2 linked regions of the Pleurocapsa sp. PCC 7327 genome follow. The protein of the gene in region 1 binds, or shares a complex with, the protein of each later gene. Links are inferred from orthologs where the notes say so. Each region holds a gene or a part of one and is shown on either strand. Other genes may lie near its edges. The genes, in order: mnmG and mnmE.

Region 1 (12,099 bases):
GTCGTAACCTATCGGCAAAGGAGGTGCTCCCCGAAAAAAACAGCAGCAATGGCAACACACAATCGCGATCGCCAACAAAAAGCGATCGCTTTTTTATCTGATGTTAGATTGCCAAAGTGCATATAAAACCAAGCGAGCGATCGCAATTGGTAAAATTTAATCTTATTTTGCTAAAAAAATTAGGATTTAGAGAAGAATATGAGGATTAACTGATTACTGATTACCCAACACTTTAGCGATCGCGTCTGTTGAAATGGCTGGAGATGGTTCTTCAACGTTTCGTCGGATACGGGTTATAGCTGCTGCGTTGCCTTCGTCAATCTCAAAATATTGATGAAATTTATCCGTGATTTCTAACCAATAAGAACGACCGTTGGCTTGACGGCGTTTTCGGACAAAGCCTAATTCTACTAATTCTTGAATTTGTTGATAGGCACTGCTACCGCGTAATTCGATTAAATCTGTTTGGAGAATCGGACTTTTAAGAGCGATCGCGGCTAGGGTTCGCAGAGCACCCGTTCCTAATTCTGCCGGAACCAATACTTGAAGCAGATTTTCAAAGACAGAGCGCAATTGAAGGCTATAACCCCTAGGGGTTTCCATAACTTCTAAGGCGCTGTCTCGATGAGCGTAATCTGACATCAGTTCGACGATCGCTTCTTCTGCCTCTTCGCGAGCGCACCCAGCCAACTGAGCAATCTCATTCGCCGAAAGCGGCTGACCCTTTAGGTAAAGAATAGCTTCAATTTTCGTTGCTAGTCTAGTCATTTAATTTTGGATTTTGGATTGGAGATTAGTTAGTGGTTAGTGGTTGGTGGCTAGTGGTTAATTGTCTCCCCATTTCCCCGTCCCCCCTCTCCCAGTCCCCTCGTCTCCCCGTCTCAAAAGTCCCCATCCCTCAATCAAGTCTACGTCCTGTCAGTTCGACAAAAATATCTTCTAAATTAGATAGGCGAGTCATTGTCCCCGTTTTGTCTGGCAAGGTTTCTAAATAAGCATTCGCTGCTTCTAGAGTAGGAAAAAACTTGTATTCTAAGCGATCGCCCGCTTGCTTAACCACCAATCCTCGTCCGTACTTAGAACGAAAATAGTCCATCGTTCCCAACTCGATTAGTTGACCAGCATCCATAATGCCGATGCGATCGCACAAAAACTCTGCCTCTTCCATATAATGAGTCGTCAATAGTATTGTCATGCCTTGACGATTTAGATCGCGAATAATTTCCCAAAGGCGACGACGGGTTTGCGGGTCTAATCCTACTGTGGGTTCGTCCAAAAAGAGAACTTGCGGTTGATGTAGCAGTGCCCTAGCAATTTGCAAGCGGCGTTTCATTCCACCAGAAAGAGTTTTCACCAGAGATTCCTTGCGATCTGCCAGTTCTACATATTCCAGCCAGCGATCGATCGACTTTTGACGCTTTGGGTTGGGAATGTGGTGCATTCGTCCGTGAAACTCCATATTCTCCCATACCGAGAGATCCCCATCAACGCTAATTTGTTGCAAGACTACACCAATATTTTGCTTGACGCGATCGCGATGGCGATCGATCTCGTAACCCGCCACTTCGATACGACCTTGGGATGGTTGGGTTAAGGTAATCAACATCCGAATCGTGGTTGATTTTCCGGCTCCATTTGGTCCTAGAAGCCCAAACATTTCTCCCGCTTCGATCTCGAAGGAGAGATCGTTAACGACAGGAATCTTATTATAGACTTTACCTACCCTTTCCAGAGAAACAGCAGCGACCATCAATAGACCTGTGGGTGAAAATAAATTTTCATCCTCGATTGTGAGGGCGATCGCCATCATGCTCGTCTTTTGCAAAAGTAGCGATTGCCAATTATTTTGACACAAAACCAAGTTCATAATTATCAATATTGGGCGCTTCGTTGATGTGAGGATGAGAGGAGTGATTGTTTTTAGCATGAAAAAGTCTATCTTCAAAAGTTCGGAAAGCGCGATCGCACAGAAGATCGCGAAAAAAAAATAATTTGATAGGATTATGTGTAGTTTTGTTGCAAGTTTTTATAAAGATTATGAATTTCTTAACAAATATTTTACATTTGATTGGAGCGGGTGCTGCTGCTTACTTTTCAGCTCGCCATTTGCGCGATCCCCTGACTCGTCCAAACTTTCTCGCTGCTTTTCAACTGGCAGAATCCGGGTCGGTTCCGTTTTTAGAAGCGCTCCGTAAACGGGCGCAAGCAGAAGGCGATGAATGGCTAGCCGAAAAACTCGCCCGCCATGCGTCCGATGAAATGCGTCACGGTCAAATCTTTGCCCACGCCCTCAAACAGCATGGCAAACAAGTCATCGATTTCAAACAATTGCCCCAGGAAAAGTCGTCCAAACAAGAAAGAAAAAGTCCTTTTTTCGAGGCGTACTATGAAGGATATTCTCGCGAAGATATCAAACCCGATCGCATTGATTGGCTTGTTTTCCTCGCTAGCACTTATATCCTAGAATTAGATGCCAGTAAAGATTTTGCTAGGATGGCGGCAGTGTTGCCAGAAGACGAGCCTCGCAGTCGCTCTCTCAAGCAGGGAATCCTCAGCGTTGCCCAAGACGAAACCCGCCACGCGGGCTATCTCTACGAAGCACTTCAGCGTCGCCTACCACAGGTACAAGTCGATGCAGTAGTAGACGAATGGCGAACTCGCAAAGCGAAGGCGCTGCTGGCGATGACGCTCGATCTTTTACAAAAAGGTGGCAAAAGTCGCTCGCTAGTAACTGACGGCGCACTGGTTGAAAGCGAGGTGGACTTGCCCGTAGCAGCTTAAGGGATGGATTGCCTTAATAATTTTATAATCTTGCCGGATGCTATCTGAGAACTGCCCTCTGCCGTAGGGAGCGAAGCCCGATAAGCGCTCTTAACATTAGACCTGTTCCTGTGAAAATTGATTTTTCTGACTTTTTCATAACAGGTCTACTGAGTTATTCGATCCCAAAAAACAAAAAAAGTTCGCGTAAATTCTACACGAACTACATTGATATTAAACTAGCTACTCCACTGATAAGTCACCCAAGAAACTTATTGACCCGTTCCTGAAGGGCTTTCTACAGGCGCGGTCGTACCGCTAGGCGAAGTCGTGCTGCCCGTTCCCGGCTCTGAGGGGCTGGAGCTAGGTTCTCCAATCGTCCCCGAAGGACTAGATTCTTCCATGGAACCCGAAGGAGAAGTAGAATCGGCATCCGGAGATGTCTTCATAATTTTCGGGTCTTCGGTGGTCGATTCGGTTTCCGTAGCCGAAGGATCGGTTTCGGTCTCGGTCTCCGTAGCCGAAGGGTCTTCGGTGGTCGATTCGGTTTCCGTAGCCGAAGGATCGGTTTCGGTCTCGGTTTCTGAAGTAGAAGGTGTTCCAGTGGATTCGCTTTCTACTTCCATGCCAGAGCCTGGAGTTGTCGAGCTTCCAGCTTCTGTTGCTTCCGTTGGCGATCCCACGGTTCCAGAACTTTCTGGCATTTGAGCTAGAGTGGGCAGACCGAGCATGATACTGGCTCCAGTTGCACCCAGCAGGCTAGCCAACAGATTGAAAAAAGTGATACGAGAACGAGATTTCATAGAGTAATTCCTCTCTTTTTTCTCTCAATACTTTGATGTATGCTTAGTAGCGACCAGCTTGTTTGCTGTCTTTATCAGTAGACTCCCGCGAAAGCTAATTGCTAGGTTGCTCTTCTGGAGCTTTACTCAAGCCACTATTTTCAGGATTCCCAAAGTCAACAATTTCGCCTTCTTGCGTTTGTTGCTCTAACAGAAATACTTCTTGGTCATCCGTGGGGTTCTGTGCGCCATCGACTTCGACAATTTCGGTGATAGGCTTGCTCGCTCCTGGCGAAGAAGTGTTTTCCTCTTCTGGTGGGGAGCAAGCTCCTAACAAAGCTGTCCAACCGATGACGATTAATAAAGCTCCAGGCTTCAGCGGCATGAGGGTAATCCCCAATGTTTTTAAAGCTTAGATAAAGACTAACAACGAAAAGTAAAAAACTTGATAAAAATATTAAGGGTATATAAAGAAACGATAAACCGAGAATTGGCGTTGTTTCTAGCTAATTTTTTGTGAGTTTAATTTACCGTTACAAGCCCCATTCATAGATCCGAGAAAATGTCAAATCCTCTCAAACCTGCCGTTTACTTTATCGGTGCGGGTCCGGGCGACCCAGAATTATTAACAGTTAAAGCACACAAAATCATCTCGCAAGCTGATGTTATCGTGTTTGCCGATTCTCTCGTTCCCAAACAAATTTTACAAGATGTCCGTTCCAATGCCGAACTGATTCGCACGGGCAATAAAACCTTAGAAGAAATTATCCCTTTAACTATCGAACGAGTGAGAGCCAATCTGTCTGTAGCCCGCATTCATTCGGGCGATCTAACCCTCTACAGTGCCGTTGGCGAGCAAATCCGAGCTTTGGCTGCTGCCAATATTCCCTACGAACTGATTCCCGGCATTAGCGCCTTCCAAGCTGCCGCTGCTAAATTGGAGGCAGAATTGACCGTACCCGACCTGGTACAGACGATTATTCTGACCCGTATCGGCGGTCGCGCCTCATCGATGCCGGAGTCGGAAGAACTCTCTTCTCTGGCAGCTCACAAAGCCAGTTTGTGTCTGTATTTGGCTGCTCGTCACGCCGAGTCAGCCCAGGAGAAGTTACTACAGCATTATCCTCCAGACACTCCCGTTGCTATTTGTTTCCGGGTTGGTTGGTCGGATGAGAAAATTTGCATTGTGCCGCTCGAAAAAATGGCTCAAACGACTAGGCAAGAAGCGTTAATCAGAACGACGCTTTATATCATTAGTCCGGCTTTGGGCGAGATCGGCGAGGAAGCGCGATCGCGTCTTTATCATCCCGAACATTCTCACCTATTTCGCAACAAATTATGGCAGCCGCCTATAACTAAGCCCGTCTAATATTCAGACAAGCCCAATCTTGACGTTTCCAAAGGGCGGCGACAACCCAACCATTGTCTTCGAGAGGTTCCATCACCGATTTAGCTTGGTCTAATAAAATGCCGCTCAGAATTCCCCAGCCTTTAGGTTTGATCAGCTTGGCAAACTGGGGAATCATCTCGATAATCGTTTCTGCGAGAATATTACAAAAAACGCCATCAACGCCTTCAGGAGCCATTTCTAGCACTTTTTCAAGACTGCCTTGCTCGATTATCAGGCGATCCGCATCGATTTGATTGAGGGCGCGATTTTGACGGGCGGACTCGACGGCGAGGGGATCGATATCGACAGCGTAGACTTTGGGCGCTCCCATTAAGATAGCAGCGATCGCGAGAATGCCAGAACCGCAGCCAATATCGGCCAGCACCGCTTCGCCGCTGGGATAGAGCATGCGCATCTCCAGCGATTCCAGACACAACTGAGTGGTTAAGTGGGTTCCCGTGCCGAAAGCAACGCCGGGATCGAGGCGCAGGATAATCCTATCTGAGTTTTCGGGGGGGGTTAACCAAGCGGGATAGATAAGAATGCGATCGCCCACCTCCGTTGGTTGCCAGTGTTGTTTCCAGCTACTCGCCCAATCTTCTTCGTCAATCAATTGCCAGCGAGTTATCGGTTGGGGAAGATTCAGAATCATCGCATCCTGGCGCAGCCACAGAGAAAGCGCTGCTAAATCCAGCGCCTGCGCCTTGATTTGAGGCAGATAAGCGCGAATTAGATAGGATTGTTCCTTTCTTTCGGTCGCGGTTCCCGAACACCCAAACTTTTGCAACCGCCAAAAAACGGATTCTTCCATGTTTGGATGACACAGAACTTGAATTTCCCACCAACTGTTTGACATAGGAGGAGATTGGTTATCGATCGCTGTTTATTCATTGTTATTTATTTGTACGTCGATAAACAACAAACAATAACAAATCAATAACAATTTCTTAAAGCTTGACCGTATAAGCATCGCGAATACCCGCGACTTTGGTAATTTCTGATAGCAATCCCTCTGGTAGCGGATCGTCGAGGCTAAGCGCCATGACCGCATCGCCTCGAACTATCTTTCGACCTACTTGCATGCTGGCGATATTAACGTTAAAACTCCCCAGTAGAGAACCGATTTTGCCGATAATTCCCGGCATATCTCGATGGAGAGTAAATAACATATTGTTGCTGGGCGGAACGTTGATGGGGAAGTCATCGAGATCGGTAATGCGGATTTCTCCATTGCTCAACAGCGCCCCCGTGACCGAATGTTCTCCCATCGATCCCTGCGCCTCTAAATAAAGCGAACCGGAGTAATCCCGAACCGAAGCATCTTTAGTTTCGATGATGCGAATCCCGCGTTCTTTGGCTTCAATTGCGGCATTGACGTAATTGACGCGCTCTCGCAATGCTTGAGAGAGAAGTCCTTTGATCGAAGCGATAACTATTGGCTGGCTGTTAACCTCAGCCAAATCGCCTTGCAACTTGACCGTCAAGCGCTCGATTCGTCCCCCTGCCAGTTGACCGACTAGATTGCCCAGCGTTTCTGCCAAGCGCAGATAGGGTCTGAGTTTTTCCATCACGTCAGGGGTCAGTCCCGGGATATTGACTGCCGATCGCGCTGGCAATCCCAACAGCACGTCTCGAATTTGTTCGGCAACGTCGATCGCGACATTGACCTGCGCCTCTTCTGTCGAAGCTCCCAAATGAGGGGTAAGAATCACCTTAGAACCGAGTTCTCGCAATCTCGATTCTCCTAAAGGTTCTTGCTCGAAAACATCTAAGGCTGCCCCAGCAATTTTGCCCGATTCTATGGCTTCTACTAAAGCCTCTTCATCAATAATGCCACCTCGCGCACAGTTGATAATGCGAACGTTAGGTTTCATCTTGGCAAGCGTTTCCGCATTGATGAGATGGGTGGTTTCCGGCGTTTTGGGAATGTGTAAGGTGATATAGTCGGCTTCGGCAAAGAGAAAATCCAAGTCTACTAAGGTACAACCGAGTCGATCTGCCCGTTCCTTAGAAATAAAAGGGTCGTAGGCAAGAATTTTCATGTTCATTGCTTTTGCCACGGTTGCGACGTGGGAACCTATCTTCCCTAGACCAATCACTCCTAGCGTTTTCTTGTACACTTCGGAACCGATATAGCTTTTGCGATCCCACTTTCCCCCTTTGACAGAGGCATTGGCATCGGGAATATAGCGGGATAAGGATAGCATCATCGCTAGGGTATGTTCGGCTGCGGCAATCGTATTGCCTTCGGGAGAGTTGACGACGATAATGCCTTGACGAGTCGCTGCTGGAACGTCGATATTGTCTACGCCCACGCCTGCCCTGCCAATAATCTTGAGTTGAGTTCCTGCTTCAATGATTTCTTGCGTCACCCGTGTACCAGAACGCAGCATCAGTGCATCGTATTCGGGAATAATTTTAATCAATTCATCAGCAGAAAGCCCAGTTTTTACGTCTACTTGGGCAACTTGCGAGAGAATCTCAATGCCCACTTGGTCGATAGGATCGGATACGAGAACTTTTGCCATAGTCCTTTAAATAATAATTTGATATCTATTACTTTGAAGACAATAAGAAAAAGAATAAATTTTTTTCTTTTTGTCTTTACTTAGGGGACATCTAAAAAGTCCATTTTGTCATTTCCAGTGTAGGAGAACGTAACGAAGAATCTCTGTTTGGAGTTGGTATAATCAGATGTTTCGCTTCGCGATCGCTACGCTCGACATGACATTCTATACTTTTGGGACAACCTCTTAGATCTTGCACCAGCTTTTCATCCTACCAAGAAATAAATTTCTTGGCTGATAGCTAAAGTCAGATAAATCTGACTTCAAGAAGAGATAAGTCCGTTAAAACAGACTTATCCTGTTAGGGTTGAGAATTTATTCTCTGGCGATAAGTTGGGTAGGTGCAAGATATAAGTTTATGCAGTAGCTTATTGTAACGGTAAAGGTAACGCGCCGCTTTGAATTCTTATAAAAGATTTCCGGTTTTTGTCGCAATTGTTGTAGCGCGAACAACTTTAATACCAAGAACGAAACCACATGCGATGGTCAAATGCCTCCCTTGATAAAGGCAGACCTAGATAGATAGGCAACCAATAAGCCAAACCCATCAAAATGAAAAAAATAATATTTATAGCGATCGCCCGCCACCAAAGATTATCGCTATACAGCCATCGATCGACTAGATAAGCGATCGCCAAAAAACCAAAAATCGAGGCTGGCATATAGTAGTAGAGAAAAGCGCAGCGATGCACCAGCATCCAAGGCAACCAGTTCGCCCCATAATTCAACAGCAAATAAAGCGGAATCGAGAAATCAAACTCCCGTTGTCGTTTTTTCTGAATCGGGTATACTTGTTGCGCTATTTTTCCTACTAAAATGAGCATTGCGATCGTGCCTAGCCACCATAGAATTGGATTGCCCATGCCATGCACGTCGTAAACGGTAGATTGGGCAGAATTTCCCGATTTCTCAAAAAAATACGCCACCGGACGAACCATCAAAACCCAACTGTACCAGGGAGAACAGTAGGGATGGATCTGAGAACTACTCCCTAGTTGTTGGTGAAACGTCCAACTTTTCTGATGTAATTCCCAAAATCCGCGATCGCGATCGAGTTGCCAATGGGGAATCCAGAGCAAGCAATAAACGACGACTGGAATTACTCCCAAAAAGACCAATAAAGGCCATAATTTGAATTTGGATAAATTCTGCCAAAAAGGTTGATTGAATGATAGCTTGCGATCGCGTTGCCACCAGCTAACGATCCGGGCACTTGCCCAAACCGCACCAATTCCCAACCAAAATCCCAATCCATACCATTTAACCGCAGCAGAACACCCGAAAAAAATACCAGCCAAAACGAGATACAACCAACGCAGTAGAGATTTCTGGGCTAAAGCTATTAAAAAACACCACTGAGCCAATAATCCGAAAAAAACTAGATAAATATTCAAAAAAGCATAGCGAGACTCAACCAATAGCAACCCGTCGGCACAGGCAAACCAAGCCGCGATAAAAGCGTAGCTGCGACGATAACTTAACTGATAGGCGATCCCAGCAACAATTAGCAGAATCAAAGAACCAGTCAAAGCATTTAGCCAGCGATAGCCAAAAGCTGTCGTCTGACCTGTAGGATTCCAAAAATGAAGCTTGCTAACCCAAATCCCAAAAGCAATTAAATATTTCCCTAGCGGGGGATGAACGTCAAAAAAAGGCGTGCGACTTAGATAGTTTTGAGCGTATTTAACGTAGTAAACTTCATCGAAGACTAGCTGATTAAATCGTCCCAACTCCCAAAAACGCAAAGCTAACGATGTTGCCAATAAAATAGCGATCGCCATCCAAAACCAAGAAGGCGCGAAGAAAAAAGACCTTATCTTAGTCTTTAGTATGTTTGTCATGCCTGGAAAACGTCTTCTCTTACTTGGCTTCTTCTATCTTAGAGAGTCTCAAGACAATGCTTCCAAATCCGACTAGCCGCTAAAATAAACATACGTATTTGCCGAGCCAACGCTTAGACTATGACGATCGCATCCTCGATAGAATTCCAAGACGCTTTTGACGTCATCGTAGTTGGGGCAGGACATTCAGGTTGCGAAGCTGCCCTCGCTTGCGCCCGTCTGGGTTGTCGTACCCTCATGCTAACCCTCAACCTAGACAAAATTGCTTGGCAGCCTTGTAATCCAGCCGTCGGAGGACCAGCCAAATCCCAGCTTACCCACGAAGTCGATGCACTGGGCGGGGAAATTGGCAAAATGGCAGACCGAACTTACCTACAAAAGCGCGTTCTCAACTCCTCGCGAGGACCTGCTGTCTGGGCATTGCGCGCCCAAACCGACAAGCGCGAATATGCCGCAGTGATGAAAAATATCGTCGAAAACCAAGAAAATTTGCTCGTTCGCGAAGGCATGGCGACAGACTTGGTATTGGGGAAAAACGACGAAGTTATCGGCGTGCAAACCTACTTTGGCGCTTGCTTCCAAACCAAAGCCGTCATTCTCACCACGGGAACCTTTTTAGGCGGTCGCATTTGGGTTGGCGGTAAATCGATGTCAGCAGGACGCGCTGGGGAGTTTGCCGCCGTCGGGTTAACTGAAACTTTGAACCGTCTGGGTTTTGAAACCGGAAGGCTGAAAACGGGAACTCCCGCACGAGTAGATAAGCGTTCTGTTGACTACAGCAAATTAGAACCTCAACCTCCCGATGAAGAAGTCCGTTGGTTCAGCTTCGATCCAGAAGTTTGGGTACACAGAGAGCAAATGAATTGCTATCTCACCCGCACAACTGCCGAAACCCATCAACTGATTCGAGATAACTTGCATCTCTCCCCAATTTATGGTGGGTTTATCGATTCCAAAGGACCGCGTTACTGTCCTTCTATCGAAGATAAAATCGTTCGCTTCGCCGATAAAGAAAGTCACCAAATCTTTATCGAACCCGAAGGACGAGATATTCCCGAACTTTATATCCAGGGATTCTCTACCGGACTGCCAGAGAACCTGCAACTCGCCATGTTGCATACTCTGCCGGGATTGGAAAACTGCGTCATGCTGCGCCCTGCCTATGCGGTGGAGTACGACTATCTGCCTGCGACGCAGTGCTATCCCACTCTCATGACTAAGAAAATCGAAGGATTATTCTGTGCGGGACAAATTAACGGAACGACCGGATACGAAGAAGCCGCAGCCCAGGGAATCGTGGCGGGAATCAATGCAGCTAGATTCGTTAGGGGGCGGGAAATGCTCGTTTTTCCCCGCGAAGAAAGCTATATCGGAACGCTAGTTGATGACCTTTGTACCAAAGACCTGCGGGAACCCTATCGCATGTTAACTTCTCGATCTGAGTATCGGTTGATTTTGCGTTCTGATAATGCCGACCAACGCCTCACGCCACTAGGTCGCGCAATTGGTTTGATAGATGACCGTCGTTGGGAAATCTTCCAGCGCAAGCAAGCAAATATCGTTGCCGAGAAGGAACGACTGCACGAAACGCGCGTCAAAGAAAAAGATGAAATCGGCATCGCGATCGCGGCGGCAACCGGACAAAAAATCAAAGGCTCGATTCCCCTTGCTGACCTGTTGCGCCGTCCCGGTTTTCATTACGTCGATTTAGAACGTTTTGGCTTGGGCAATCCCCATCTCGATCCCGCCGAAAAAGAAGGCGTAGAAATCGAGATTAAATATTCCGGTTATCTGCAACGCCAACAAAATCAAATCGACCAAATCGCGCGTCACGCCAATCGCCAATTACCCAAAGATCTTGACTACATAAAAATTGACACTTTGTCAATGGAAGCAAGGGAAAAATTAAACAAAGTTAAACCTTTAACCATCGGTCAAGCTTCCAGAATTGGCGGCGTGAATCCGGCTGACATTAATGCATTGTTGGTGTATTTAGAAGTGCGATCGCGCTATCAATCCGTGTAAAGATTATCGATTTATCGAACTTTATCAATCGTCAACGAAAGCGCGCGATCGCGAGATCAAAAATAGCCATGAGGAAGATTTGCTATAGATTTTAGCGCGATCGTTTGCGATATCGCGAAATCAATTAGTGGCAAAAGACTCTCGATCGATTAAAAGACTTTCAAGCCCACGCACTTTAGTCGTGGGATAATCTAAAATCGTAAATCTTTTCATCGGTTGACTAACCACTAACGACTCACCATGCTTGTCTCTATACTTGTCAGCGGACTACTCGCAATCGTTGCTTATTTGTTCGGTTCGATTCCGACTGGATATCTAGCCGGACGCTATCTCAAAGGAATCGATATTAGAGAGCATGGTTCTGGTTCGACTGGGGCAACTAATGTTCTGAGAACGCTAGGAAAAGGTGCTGGGATCGCGGTTTTATTAATCGATCTCCTCAAAGGAGCGATCGCAGTTGCATTGGTCGATCTTTTTTATGCGGTTTATCCTACAGAAATTCTTCCTGCCAATTGGCAGCCTTGGCTCATCGTTGCCACAGGTTTAGCGGCGATCTTCGGTCACAGTAAATCGATTTTTCTCAACTTTAGCGGAGGGAAATCTGTAGCCACTGGCTTAGGCATTTTATTAGTAATGAACCCTGTTGTGGCTTTGGGAGCGTTAGCAAGTTTTTTAATCGTTTTAGTACTGTCGAGAATCGTTTCTCTCAGTTCGATTGGCGGCGCGATCGCGGT
Region 2 (12,193 bases), 2.2 Mb from region 1 along the record:
TTATGCTGTAGCGGACTTTGAGCGCCGTCTGGGATGGGACATTGAAGGAAACTGGGATCGATATCGGCACGCCAGAGAACGTTAAAAACTTGTCGTGCCTGTTCGATAGTACCGCGATGAGAACTGCAAATAATGGCTAAGTCTTTGTCGGTGAGATCGTAGCGTTCTAAAGTCCCCGTGCTAGTGACGGCTAATGCCTGAAACGGTTTGAGGGCAGAACGAATAAAAGCTGTCGTTTCGGCGCTTCCTGCAACTAGCAAAATCCGTCCTTTATCGTCGCAGACGGTCGCTTCAACTTGATGGGTGGATTCTACGATTCCTTCTCTGAGTAAATGAACTTCGAGTCTCGGTGCTTGGGTTCGTTTTCCTCTGGTCATTCGATTTTGGATGAAAGGATTTTGGATGAAAGGATTGGCTCGATTTTTAGAGAAAGAGCCAGATTAGGCAGCCAATCCCGACTAAGATTGCCAAAATTAAAGCCGTTCGTCGCAGGCGTTGCATAATCGGCTCGATTTGATAAGAAACGATTAACCGATCGCGCGCGATTGCTTCTGGTGGCTTTTGCCAAATTTGGCCATCATACCATCCCGACTCTTCATAAAATACCTTCTCAGATTTGAGGCGATCGCGGATATAATACCAACCCAAGTAGAGCCTCAACAACACTAACGCTACTAGCAAGCTAGTCCCTAACACGCCAGATAAGGCAAATAAGAATGGATGTTTTTGAGGCGGGAAACTAGCCGCCGCAATCGGTCCAACGACAATCCAGCCCCAAAGCCATACCCAAGCAAATTTTCTCCAATAGGGAAGGCTTTCGAGAGTTGCCCAACGAAAGAACCAAGAATCTTTTAATTGTTCGTATTCTTTAAGAGGTTGTTGTTCGTCAGGAACGGGACACGATTGAACGGAAGAGTCCTTCATGGCTACTACTCTTGTGATGAGTTATATAAGGAAGGGATGTTAATCCGTTCTGCGTGACCCCAAAACGCTTCTAGGTTATAAAATTCTCGTTCTTGAGGCATAAAAATATGAACGATTACATCGCCATAATCGTGAAGAATCCAAGAACCTTCTCCTTTGCCCTCTACCCGCAAAGGATTTTTGTGACACTCTCTAGCGACTTTCTCTTCAATCGAATCGGAGATCGCTCTTACCTGAGTTCTCGAAAAGCCGGTCGCAATGACAAAGTAATCTGTTAAATAAGATACATCGGTCACTTTTAGAACGACAATATCAGACGCTTTGCGATCGTCAGCTGCTTGAGCGATCGTCTCGGCTAAACGGTGGGATAAATCGTCTGATGTCTGGCTGGTAATTGCTACTGTCGATAGATTTGTGTGTGGGGATTTTTGAAAATCGCGATTTGTCATTACACTCTGCGAAAGCTATTGTTTTATTTGGAACTAATCAATGTCTGGGAATTGCGTTCGGGATGTAAACTTCGCTCAACTGTTACATGTTGCTTTCTCCATTTGTTTCTTAACAACTTGTAATGCCCAATTGCGCGTCAAAATTACGCGCGGGTGAATAGTTTTATTGCTATCGACCAAACATTTTAAGGAATAGTCACAGGTTTGCTGTACGCTTTTATAAAGATTTTGCCAGCTAACTTGACGTATGGCTTCGAGTTCGGGAATTTTGCCTCGATTGGGTTCGAGAGCGTCGGCTACGAAAACGATACAACTAAGCGGACTCATCTGAGGACGACCGAGAGTATGATTGCGGATAGCATCTAAGATTTCTCGATCGCTTATCCCAAATTCATCTCGCGCTACGATCGCGCTTGCATCGGCGTGCAATAAATGGGGATTAGCTTGGCAAATGGGATCGATTTCCAGACCGTTTCGTTTTGCTATCTCAAGCAAGCGAGTTGGCTTGAAAAATTTAGCGAGATCGTGCAGCAATCCGGCTTGCGCTGCTTTTAGGGGATCGACTCGATGGCAGCGAGCAAGTTCGATACACATTTGCTCCACGCCTAGAATATGTTGCAGTCGGTGAGCCGATACATTTTCGGCTAGCCAAGCGATCGCGCGATCTCGCATAAAAAAATTCTGAACCTCCATTTATCCTTATTGTAGCGAACATGTCTTGAGAGATAATCGATCGCGATCGCGATCGCCGAAACCCCGATTGCTTCTTCGTTTTATTCGGCTAGATAATCTCTTAAAATTTGAGAAAACTTTAAGAGATTAGAGGTCATGCAACGCCTGTTAATCAAAATTTGCGAGAGATATGGCAGCTTTTTTATCCTGTCGTTACTTGTTGTCGTAACTCTCATGCTGCTGGCTAAGCCAATACTTGAGATTCCATTCGCGATCCAAAGAACTATAACGAAGGATGGAATGCTTTTCAAGCCATGCGTGCCTTCAGCGACCGACCTCTTTATCCGGATCTCAAGGCACTGACATCAAACAACTATCCCCCTCTATCTTTCTATATCGCCGGAAGCTTAGGTTTGCTCGTTGGCGACAATATCATTGCCGGACGCATCATTTCTTTTGTAAGCCTTTTAATTATTGCCATAAATATCGGACTGATTGTCCAGCGACTCGGTAAATGGAGTTTAATTGCCCTATTTTCTGCTGTTGTGTTTCTCGCCTACATGGCAGGACATCACTACGAATATATTGGCATGAACGATCCGCAGATGTTAGCCCATGCTATTCAGCTAATTGGTTTTCTCGTGTTTTTGACTAGCAATCAAACGGATGGACTATTGATTCTGTCACTGGTGATTATATTCGTCGGCGGTCTAGTTAAGCACAATCTCCTCACACTGACGCTTGCGATTACGCTGTGGCTCTTTTTCTACAAGCGTCGGAGCTTTTATGTTTGGTTGGCTGCTTCGCTCGCGATGCTCGTCGGCTGTCTAGGACTATTTTACTCGATCTACGGCTCCAACTTTTTCACAAGTCTCTTGGCTGCTGCTCGCCATTGGGGACTGGGAAACATGGCGGAGCATCTGGTGGAAAGGCGGTTCACTCCCTTGCTCCTTTTACTTGCTTCAGGTTCGATCCTCCTAGCGATTGACTATACTAATCGTTACACACAATTGATAGCCTTTTACGTTTTATTGGCAGGTATCTGGGGCATTTACATTTCTGGGGGTGCAGGAGTGAATTTCAAAGCAATATTTGACCTAATCATTGGTCTCACGCTCATGAGTGGGCTTGCCATCCAACGTTTTGGGGAAATGTTTTCAAGGCTAAACATTTTGGATCGAAAAACGCCAAAGTCCTCTTTGGTTCGGATTACCGGAATGTTCGTTCTCTGCTTAACAGTGCTATTCACGATACCACAAAGAGGGGTAGACCTTTTGCTTTTCCTAGGAAACCTAGAGAATGAAAAAGCATTGGTTGCACAGGATATTGCCTTCATTGCAGCCCATGATGGACCCCAGCCATGTGTGAGGATCTCGCGCTTTGCTACTGGGCTGAAAAATCGTTCGAGGTAGATGTTTTCAATACTGGTCAAAAGCTAAAAACAGGTGCGTTAGATGAACAGGAATTGACTAAGCTTCTAGAGACCCACTACTTCGCAATTATTCAGGTCGGCGAACGGTATGGTAGTCCCAGTCTATCTGGAAGCGTTAATAAGCAAATTCAAGCAAATTATGAGATCCGGCCTTCGAGTCGCACAAGTGGTGTCTTCCTGTTACCAATCGCTATGCAGAAAGCGGCTGTCTAATAATCTTCATGAGTATCCTCTCAGCTACTTGAGGGGATTTATATATAAGTACATTATACTCATTATCCCCATTTATTCTTTATAAATAGCGAGATCGTACTGTTGTGCCATCATTTGTACTTTCATTTTTATGCGATCGCGCACGCTGTCTGGCGAAACAATTACGCAATTTTCTCCATTGGCTAAAACTTCTTGCATTAGCCAAAAGGTGTTGAAAACTTTTCGAGTGACTTTACAAATACCGTCAAAAGTCCAAATTTCTACATCTTCTGTCCGTTTTTGATACCTTTTAGCTGAATCTCCCCAAAAATGTAATTTCACTAAAATAAAGTCTAAATTCTTACGCCAAATTTTATTTACAGGTAAAATATTAATAATGCGATCGAGACGGAAGCAGCGGTTGTGAACTAGGGCAAGAACTTCCTCGCTACCCGATGTCTCTTCGCACCACGCAACTAGATAAAACTCTTTTTCAAAGAATTGTAGATCTGCCCAGCGAACGGTAAAAGTTTCTTCTAATCCTTGTGAATTCAGATATAACAGCAGAAAAGGCTGTTGTTTTTGAATTTGTTCTTCGAGAATTTTGCGCCAAATTTCCGTTGGCTGACTAATCTGTCTTAAGAGGGATTGACGTAAAAAGGGTTCTAAGCTGCCTCGCTCGAACAAGAGTTCGGTCAAAAGCTGGGCATCTTTGATTTCTCCAGAATTTATCAGTGCTTTAATCGCTTTAATTAAAGCTTGTAATTGCAATTGAGTAAGGACAAACGGTTCGCCAACTTCTAATTCTTGCTGCGCGATCGCGGCGATTAAGCCAGATGGACTGGGACTTTTACCCCAAAAGATATTAAAACGACGGGCGATCGCTTCTAGTTTCTCTTTGGTTCCTGGTGAAATAGACAGTGTAATTGTCTCTTTTTTGCGCGACATTGAAAATTTATAATTACAAATTTCAAGAAAATACGAGTTATCTCTGATAACTGCATGTAAATTTTACACTAGCCATATTTTCGCGAGGATACATAAAAATTAATGAAAATAAGTCAAGAAAAATTAAGAAAGATATCTTTTCTGATTTTTGTTGCGGTTGTTTGCCTATGATAATTAGAAATTAACCCCTTGGTTTTGAAAATTTGTAAGGATTCGCCATGAAACTTTCACAGAACTCTCATTTAGCTAACTCGATTGGCTGGTTATTAGTTTTGGCACTGACGAGTATAGGAGTAGTTCTCTTGATGGCTTTAGAACTAGGTGTTTCTTAATCGACAGGGTTGTTTGCTAGAAGAAAATTCTGAGAAAAGCATTTATAACATAAGTAATAAGGAGCCAGAAACAAATTTTCTGACTCCTTAATTTTTAGCAGTTACTTTTAATGTAATTAGGCGATCGCAAATAAGCTCAAAGGCTGATTTTGTTATTTTTACAATAGAAGCCCATAAGATAAATCCATGTTAGTTCGAGGAGATACCATCGCCGCGATCGCAACTGCTATCGTTCCCCAACAGGGAAGTATCGGCATCGTGCGCTTATCTGGCGCAAAAGCCATAGAAATTGCCCGTACTCTCTTTGATGCCCCAGGAAAGCAACCGTGGGAAAGCCATCGCATCCTCTACGGTTACATTCGCCATCCCAAAACCAAACAACTGGTAGATGAAGCTTTATTGCTGATTATGTTAGCGCCTCGTTCCTATACCTGCGAAGATGTCGTGGAATTTCACTGCCACGGCGGTATTATCCCCGTCCAGCAAGTCTTACAATTGTGCCTAGAATTAGGAGCAAGATTGGCGCAACCGGGTGAATTTACCCTGCGGGCATTTCTCAACGGACGCATCGATCTCACCCAAGCAGAAAGCGTAGCAGAATTAGTTGGGGCGCAGTCTCCTCAAGCTTCCCAGATAGCCCTAGCAGGATTACAAGGAAAACTCGCCCATCCCATTCGCCAGTTGCGGGCAACTTGTTTGGATATTCTTGCCGAAGTCGAGGCGAGAATCGATTTTGAAGAAGATTTGCCACCTTTGGATGAAAACGAGGTTCGCGCTAGCCTAGAAGTAGTATTGCGCCAAGTTAAAGATATTCTCGCCACCGCAGATAGGGGCGAATTGCTGCGTACTGGATTAAAAGTTGCCATCGTCGGTCGTCCCAACGTGGGAAAATCAAGTTTGTTGAATGCTTGGAGTCGCAGCGATCGCGCGATCGTGACCGATCTTCCCGGAACGACTCGCGATGTAGTAGAATCTCAATTAGTCGTCGGTGGCATTCCCGTCCAGGTGTTAGATACGGCGGGAATCCGAGAAACAGAGGATACTGTCGAGAAAATTGGCGTAGAGCGATCGCGCCATGCTGCCCAAGTTGCCGATCTAATTTTACTTACTATAGATGCCCAAGCAGGTTGGACTGACCAAGACGAGGAAATTTATCAACAAGTCAAAAACCGCCCGCTAATTCTTGTCATTAATAAAATCGATCTCGCTACTGCTGAATCGACAAAATATCCATCACAAATTAAGCATTTTGTCAAGACTGCGGCTGCTAAAAATGAGGGAATTGAGAGTTTAGAAAAGGCTATTTTAGAGATAGTTCGAGCTGAAAATTTAACAGCAGCTAATTTAGACTTAGCGATTAACCAAAGACAATCTGCTGCCCTAACCCGCGCCAAAGTTGCCCTAGAACAAGTGCAAGAAACAATTAACGCTCGACTTCCTCTCGATTTCTGGACAATCGATCTTAGAACTGCTATTCAAGCGCTGGGAGAAATTACGGGTGAAGAAGTAACAGAATCGGTGTTAGATCGTATTTTTAGCCGTTTTTGTATTGGGAAATAAACAATAGTCCTTAGTTAAGTAACCGTGACTGGATGGCTGATTATACCCCCATACAAATATCCTTTTTCATTAAAAAAAGGCACGCTCGCGGGCTGAGTATTTCCTTTATCGTCGGTTGCCCTAGCTTGTAATTGATAAGTTCCTTTCTGAGGAGACCAATCTATACCCCAGCGTACCCAAGCGCGATCGAAATTAGGTTGGTGCAATCTCGCCTGTTGCCAGCTTCGACCCCCATCCAAACTCACCTCTGCCTTGGCAATCGTTTCTTGACCCGACCACGAACGCCCGCGTAGAAGATATTGACCCGCACTTAATTTAGCATCCCAGGGCAACTCGAAGGCACTCTTGACCACTTGAGTTGTTATAATCTTCCCCAAAGCAGGCGAACCTGGTTCGGGTGGGTATTCTGGTCCGATCAAAACGTATTCTTTGGTATTCCACTCGCTATAGAGAGGTTGTTCAGAAACCTGAATCGAGCCAACCCACTTAACAGAAGCAATCCCAGCCCAACCTGGAACTAAGACTCTCACGGGAAATCCATCATACTCGATCGAGAGAGCGATCGCTTTTTTTACATCAAACTCAATTATCGAAGAGTTAAGATAATCTTTAATTTGGTTTTAAATTTTTTTTACAAGCAAACTCTCAACCATACCAATTCGCAATCAATTTAACTTTACATAGCTTAATGTCCGAGCCAGTTCTAGTTGCTTTAACATTGGACATTTATTTAATGGGGCGTTAGTAGATAGCGATCGCAAATACTTTAGTCTCAATTAAAAACCAGACAAAGGGCGATCGATTGCATTAGGAAAAGTCTTTTGGGCAGAAGATCCGAATCGGCTGCGATCGCAGAGCTTGTCGTCTAGGAAACGAACCAATACCAAGTTATTGCATTGAAAAGTTGCCCTCTTTCCAATTCAAAAATATAACCAAAAAAAGCGCCTCCTCCAGGAGACGCCTTTTGTGTCAATTAACTAGACTCAGAGCCTTAGCCATTGATAGCAGGAGCACTCAGAGCTACAGGAGCCATCTCGCCGCTAGCTAAGTCTAAGGGGAAGTTGTGCGCGTTGCGCTCGTGCATCACCTCAAATCCTAAGTTAGCGCGGTTGAGCACATCAGCCCAGGTGTTGATAACCCGACCTTGAGAATCTAAGATCGACTGGTTGAAGTTGAAACCGTTGAGGTTAAACGCCATGGTGGAAATGCCCATCGCGGTGAACCAGATGCCAATCACTGGCCAAGCACCTAAGAAGAAGTGTAGGGCGCGGCTGTTGTTGAATGACGCATATTGGAAGATCAAGCGTCCGAAGTAGCCGTGAGCTGCTACGATGTTGTAGGTTTCTTCTTCTTGTCCGAACTTGTAGCCGTAGTTCTGAGACTCGGTTTCGGTGGTCTCGCGGACTAAGCTAGAAGTGACCAAGCTGCCGTGCATGGCAGAGAACAGAGAACCGCCGAAGACACCAGCCACTCCCAACATGTGGAAGGGGTGCATTAGGATGTTGTGCTCGGCTTGGAAGACGAACATGAAGTTGAAGGTGCCAGAGATTCCTAAAGGCATGCCGTCGGAGAAGGAACCTTGTCCGATGGGGTAGATCAGGAAGACTGCCGTCGCTGCCGATACTGGCGCGCTGTAGGCTACGCAGATCCAAGGACGCATGCCCAAGCGGTAGCTCAACTCCCACTGACGACCCATGTAGCAGAATACTCCCAACAGGAAGTGGAAGATCGTTAGCTGGTAGGGTCCGCCGTTGTAGAGCCATTCGTCGAGAGAGGCGGCTTCCCAAATCGGATAGAAGTGCAAGCCGATGGCGTTCGAAGAAGGCACCACCGCACCGGAGATGATGTTGTTGCCATAGAGCAGAGAACCAGCTACGGGTTCGCGGATGCCATCGATGTCTACCGGGGGAGCGGCGATGAAGGCGATGATGAAGCACGTGGTTGCAGTTAGCAGGGTTGGGATCATGATGACGCCGAACCAACCGATGTAGATGCGGTTGTTGGTGCTGGTGACCCACTGGCAAAACTGCTCCCACAAAGAAGCGCTTTCGCGCTGCTGTAAGGTTGTTGTCATTTGCCTATGATTCCTATTCCTTTTTCAAGGTTCTTGATGAATGATTATTCATAATGTTAAGAGAATGAATAAGTTTTGTAAAGTAATTTAAGCAAAAATGTGCTTATGTAAACTATAAACTAAGCTTATCATATGTTTTTATCTCGGATTGTTACCTACAGCGCTGCCTACACGATCGTTCCTACTTACGAATGCTTCAATCGCTGCACCTACTGTAATTTTCGTGCCGATCCCGGTCGAAGTGCTTGGTTGACACTCGCAGAGGTTGAACGGAAGCTAGAGTATCTCCTCTCACAAGGAATTTGCGAGATTCTCGTTCTCAGTGGCGAAGTGCATCCCGATTCTTCTCGAAGAGATGCTTGGTTTCAAAGAATCTACGACATCTGTCAGCTAGCTTTGTCGGGAGGATTTCTTCCTCATACTAATGCGGGACCTCTCAGTTTTCAGGAGATGCAACAGCTCAAGCAGGTCAATGTATCCATGGGACTAATGCTGGAGCAGCTAACGCCAAACCTGTTGGAAACCGTGCATCTTCACGCTCCCAGCAAGGTTCCCGAACTGAGATTGCAACAATTAGAATGGGCAGGGAAATTAAAAATTCCTTTTACGACGGGTTTATTATTGGGAATAGGAGAAAGGGAAGGCGATCGCATCGAAACCCTAGAAACCATTGCCCAAATTTATCGCCAATGGGGTCATATACAAGAAGTTATCCTACAACCTTACAGCCCCGGCGATCGCCAGAGTTTTACCGCATCAGCTTTCAATTCTCATCACTTACCAGACCTCATTGCCAAAGCGAGAGATATTCTTCCCCAGACCATTACCATACAAATTCCTCCCAACCTAATCCCAGACGCTAGCGTTTTGTTGGACTGCCTAGAAGCTGGCGCGAGAGATTTGGGCGGAATTGGTCCTAAAGATGAAGTCAATCCCGATTACCCCCATCCTCACCTGCAAAGACTTAGAGAAATTTTAGAACCAGTCGGATGGCAATTAGTGCTGCGCTTGCCCATTTATCCCCAGTATTACGATTGGTTATCGCCTCAATTGCGAGGGGCAGTCGCGGCGTGGGAAGGTAAGCTGTTACATTTCTAATACTACGCCAACGTCGAAGACCCAAAATCGGGCGGGATATCTTGCCATCGTCCCGAACCGACGGCGCGGACGGCTTCAGAAAGCTTGACATCTCCAGTATAAAGGGCGCGACCGACAATAACGCCAGTTACGCCTACTGGTTCGAGAGATAATAAACTCAGTAAATCAGTCAAAGAACTGACTCCGCCAGAGGCAATAATGGGTATATCGACGGCTTCTGCCAATTCTCTAAGGGCGACTTTATTGGGGCCCGTTAACGTTCCATCTCGGTGAATATCGGTATAAATAATCGCCGCGACCCCTTGTTGTGCCATTCGTCTTGCGAGTTCGGTAGCATCGACTTCTGACGTTTCCAACCAACCCCGCGTCGCAACCTTGCCATTGCGAGCATCAATTCCGACAACGATTTTCTGAGGAAATTCCCCGCAAAGTTGGGCGACCAGCTGAGGATTTTCTACCGCGACGGTGCCTAGAATAACGCGATCGACTCCTAAAGCGAGTAGCTGACTGGCGCTATCGCGATCGCGCAACCCTCCGCCTACTTGTACGGGCAAGGACACGGCTTTGACAATCGCTTCAACTGCTTTTAAATTAGCGGGTTTGCCTTGTTTGGCGCCATCTAAATCGACGACGTGCAAGCGCGTGGCTCCCTCTTCAACCCATTGTCTCGCCACTTCGACAGGATTTTCATTAAAAACTTGCGATCGCGTATAATCGCCCTGATACAAGCGCACGCATTTTCCATCTAATAAATCGATCGCGGGAATGACTTCCATCTGCTCTATCCTAAGTTCCTCAATCCTTTCATAACTATTATCTAATCCTACTCGCGCAAGACGTATCCGACTCCTCGGACAGTTTGAATGACACGGTTCTCTTGTTGAGCTTCTAACTTGAGGCGTAAATAGCGAACGTAGACTTCGATGATATTCGAGTTGCCCATAAAGTCTTAATTTTTTATAGGTTATTGCTTTTTGGGCAATCGCAGGGGAGAAGAAGAACGAATGGGCAGCAAAATTTGCGTCAGGCTGCGTAACTGTTCTGGCGTGCCCATGCAGATGAGTAAATCTCCTGCCATGAGAACGGTATCGCCTGTCGGTCCGCCGATGAGCGTCCCGTCAGCGCGACGAACCGCCAAAACCAACGCTCCAGATTGCGATCGCAGTCGTGCTTCGCTCAACGTTTGCCCCACGCAAGGGCACGTCTTGGGATCGATGAGAAATTCTTCCATATAAAAAGCACTATTCGTCCCTGTAAGAATGCCATCGACAAAATCCATCACTTGTGGTCTGAGGGCCGCGGCTGCCAAGCGTCTGCCTCCGGTAATATAAGGGGAAACGACTGCGTCTGCGCCCGCCCTTTGAAGTTTTTGGACGGCCTCTTCGGTACTGGCGCGTGCGATCGCGCGAATTCTGGGGTTGAGAGTTTTGGCAGAGAGAACCGTGTAAAGATTCTCGGCATCGGAAGTCAGGGCAGCGACGATACAGGCTGCTGTGTCAATTTTAGCCGCTAAAAGCGACTCATCTAAGGTCGCATCTCCGAGGATAACCCGATAACCCAACCCTTTGGCTTTTTCGATTTGTTCGGGATCGGAATCGACCAATACAAAAGGAATGCCTTCTGCTTGAAACTCTAGCGCCACCTGACGACCCGTGCGTCCGAATCCGCAAACAATATAGTGTTCTACTAACGTTTCTATCAAGCGTTTCTCCTGCCTCCGTCGAATGCCTGCTTGAAAATATCCTTGAATGAGAGCCTCGGTAAACCGATTGACGATATAACCAATGGTAATCAACCCCATCACAATTAAAACCATCGTAAAGAGACGACCCCGTTCTCCCAAAGGATTGATTTCACCAAATCCCACAGTCGCCAGCGTACTCATGGTCATGTAAGCGGCATCTAACCACGTCCATTGTTCTACAAACCGATACCAGAGGGTACCGATGAGAAAAACGATCCCTAAGGCAACGACACCACCGATAAGTTCTTGTCGCAGTCTCCGATATTTAGGGTCGAGTGCAGCCAATGTCGTTATACCTCAATCAAAATGTTTGTTTGTGGATACTATTTAGTCAGTTAAGATGAAATATTGTTTAAATGCGATCGAAACGAATTTTTTCCCGCACTCTGATTAAAATTGCCCATAGACCTTAACGTTCGTCAGGAGTCAGCCGTGAGTCCAGAAGCCTTGCTTAAAAATCCCTCAGCTATCCCCGAATCGGATTTCAATCAAGAGGAATTCGATACCTATGTCATGAACACCTATGCTCGTTTTCCCATCGCCATAGCACGAGGAGAGGGATGTCGCTTGTGGGATACACAAGGACGCGAGTATCTAGACTTCGTTGCTGGAATCGCTACCTGTACGTTAGGGCACGCTCACCCGGCTTTGGTTGAAACAGTAACCAAGCAAATTCAAAAGCTGCACCATGTTTCTAATCTTTTCTACATTCCAGAACAAGGAGAACTCGCCAAGTGGATTGTAGAACATTCCTGTGCCGATCGCGTA

Evidence for each region.
Region 2: the proteins of mnmG (region 1) and mnmE are in contact, whole or in part, in a solved structure (PDB 9HIP), measured with the Escherichia coli proteins. The link is inferred for Pleurocapsa sp. PCC 7327 from one-to-one orthologs.

What each region holds. Positions count from the first base shown.
Region 1 is NC_019689.1:946,505-958,603, reverse strand. Bases 9,009-11,912 are described here. They hold mnmG (tRNA uridine-5-carboxymethylaminomethyl(34) synthesis enzyme MnmG), read left to right. Parts: upstream 9,009-9,460; coding sequence 9,461-11,365; downstream 11,366-11,912. Other genes in these bases: plsY (glycerol-3-phosphate 1-O-acyltransferase PlsY), read left to right, coding at 11,606-11,912; PLE7327_RS04230 (dolichyl-phosphate-mannose--protein mannosyltransferase), read right to left, coding at 9,009-9,340. In the rest of the region: SMC-Scp complex subunit ScpB, read right to left, coding at 214-768; PLE7327_RS04265 (ABC transporter ATP-binding protein), read right to left, coding at 899-1,750; PLE7327_RS04260 (hypothetical protein), read left to right, coding at 2,038-2,781; PLE7327_RS04255 (hypothetical protein), read right to left, coding at 3,033-3,563; PLE7327_RS04250 (hypothetical protein), read right to left, coding at 3,658-3,927; cobM (precorrin-4 C(11)-methyltransferase), read left to right, coding at 4,105-4,911; prmA (50S ribosomal protein L11 methyltransferase), read right to left, coding at 4,898-5,788; serA (phosphoglycerate dehydrogenase), read right to left, coding at 5,880-7,460; more of PLE7327_RS04230, read right to left, coding at 7,955-9,008; more of plsY, read left to right, coding at 11,913-12,099. UniProt on the Escherichia coli protein: NAD-binding protein involved in the addition of a carboxymethylaminomethyl (cmnm) group at the wobble position (U34) of certain tRNAs, forming tRNA-cmnm(5)s(2)U34.
Region 2 is NC_019689.1:3,116,617-3,128,809, forward strand. What follows is about bases 4,325-7,322. They hold mnmE (tRNA uridine-5-carboxymethylaminomethyl(34) synthesis GTPase MnmE), read left to right. Parts: upstream 4,325-5,135; coding sequence 5,136-6,509; downstream 6,510-7,322. Other genes in these bases: PLE7327_RS14005 (YafY family protein), read right to left, coding at 4,325-4,617; PLE7327_RS14015 (molybdopterin-dependent oxidoreductase), read right to left, coding at 6,524-7,039. In the rest of the region: PLE7327_RS13980 (asparaginase), read right to left, coding at 1-377; PLE7327_RS13985 (CGLD27 family protein), read right to left, coding at 424-924; rsfS (ribosome silencing factor), read right to left, coding at 930-1,373; bis(5'-nucleosyl)-tetraphosphatase (symmetrical) YqeK, read right to left, coding at 1,449-2,045; PLE7327_RS14000 (6-pyruvoyl-tetrahydropterin synthase-related protein), read left to right, coding at 2,360-3,457; more of PLE7327_RS14005, read right to left, coding at 3,763-4,324; psbA (photosystem II q(b) protein), read right to left, coding at 7,501-8,583; 7,8-didemethyl-8-hydroxy-5-deazariboflavin synthase subunit CofG, read left to right, coding at 8,716-9,681; hisA (1-(5-phosphoribosyl)-5-[(5-phosphoribosylamino)methylideneamino]imidazole-4-carboxamide isomerase), read right to left, coding at 9,684-10,457; PLE7327_RS14035 (TrkA family potassium uptake protein), read right to left, coding at 10,646-11,710; PLE7327_RS14040 (aspartate aminotransferase family protein), read left to right, coding at 11,873-12,193. UniProt on the Escherichia coli protein: Exhibits a very high intrinsic GTPase hydrolysis rate. Involved in the addition of a carboxymethylaminomethyl (cmnm) group at the wobble position (U34) of certain tRNAs, forming tRNA-cmnm(5)s(2)U34.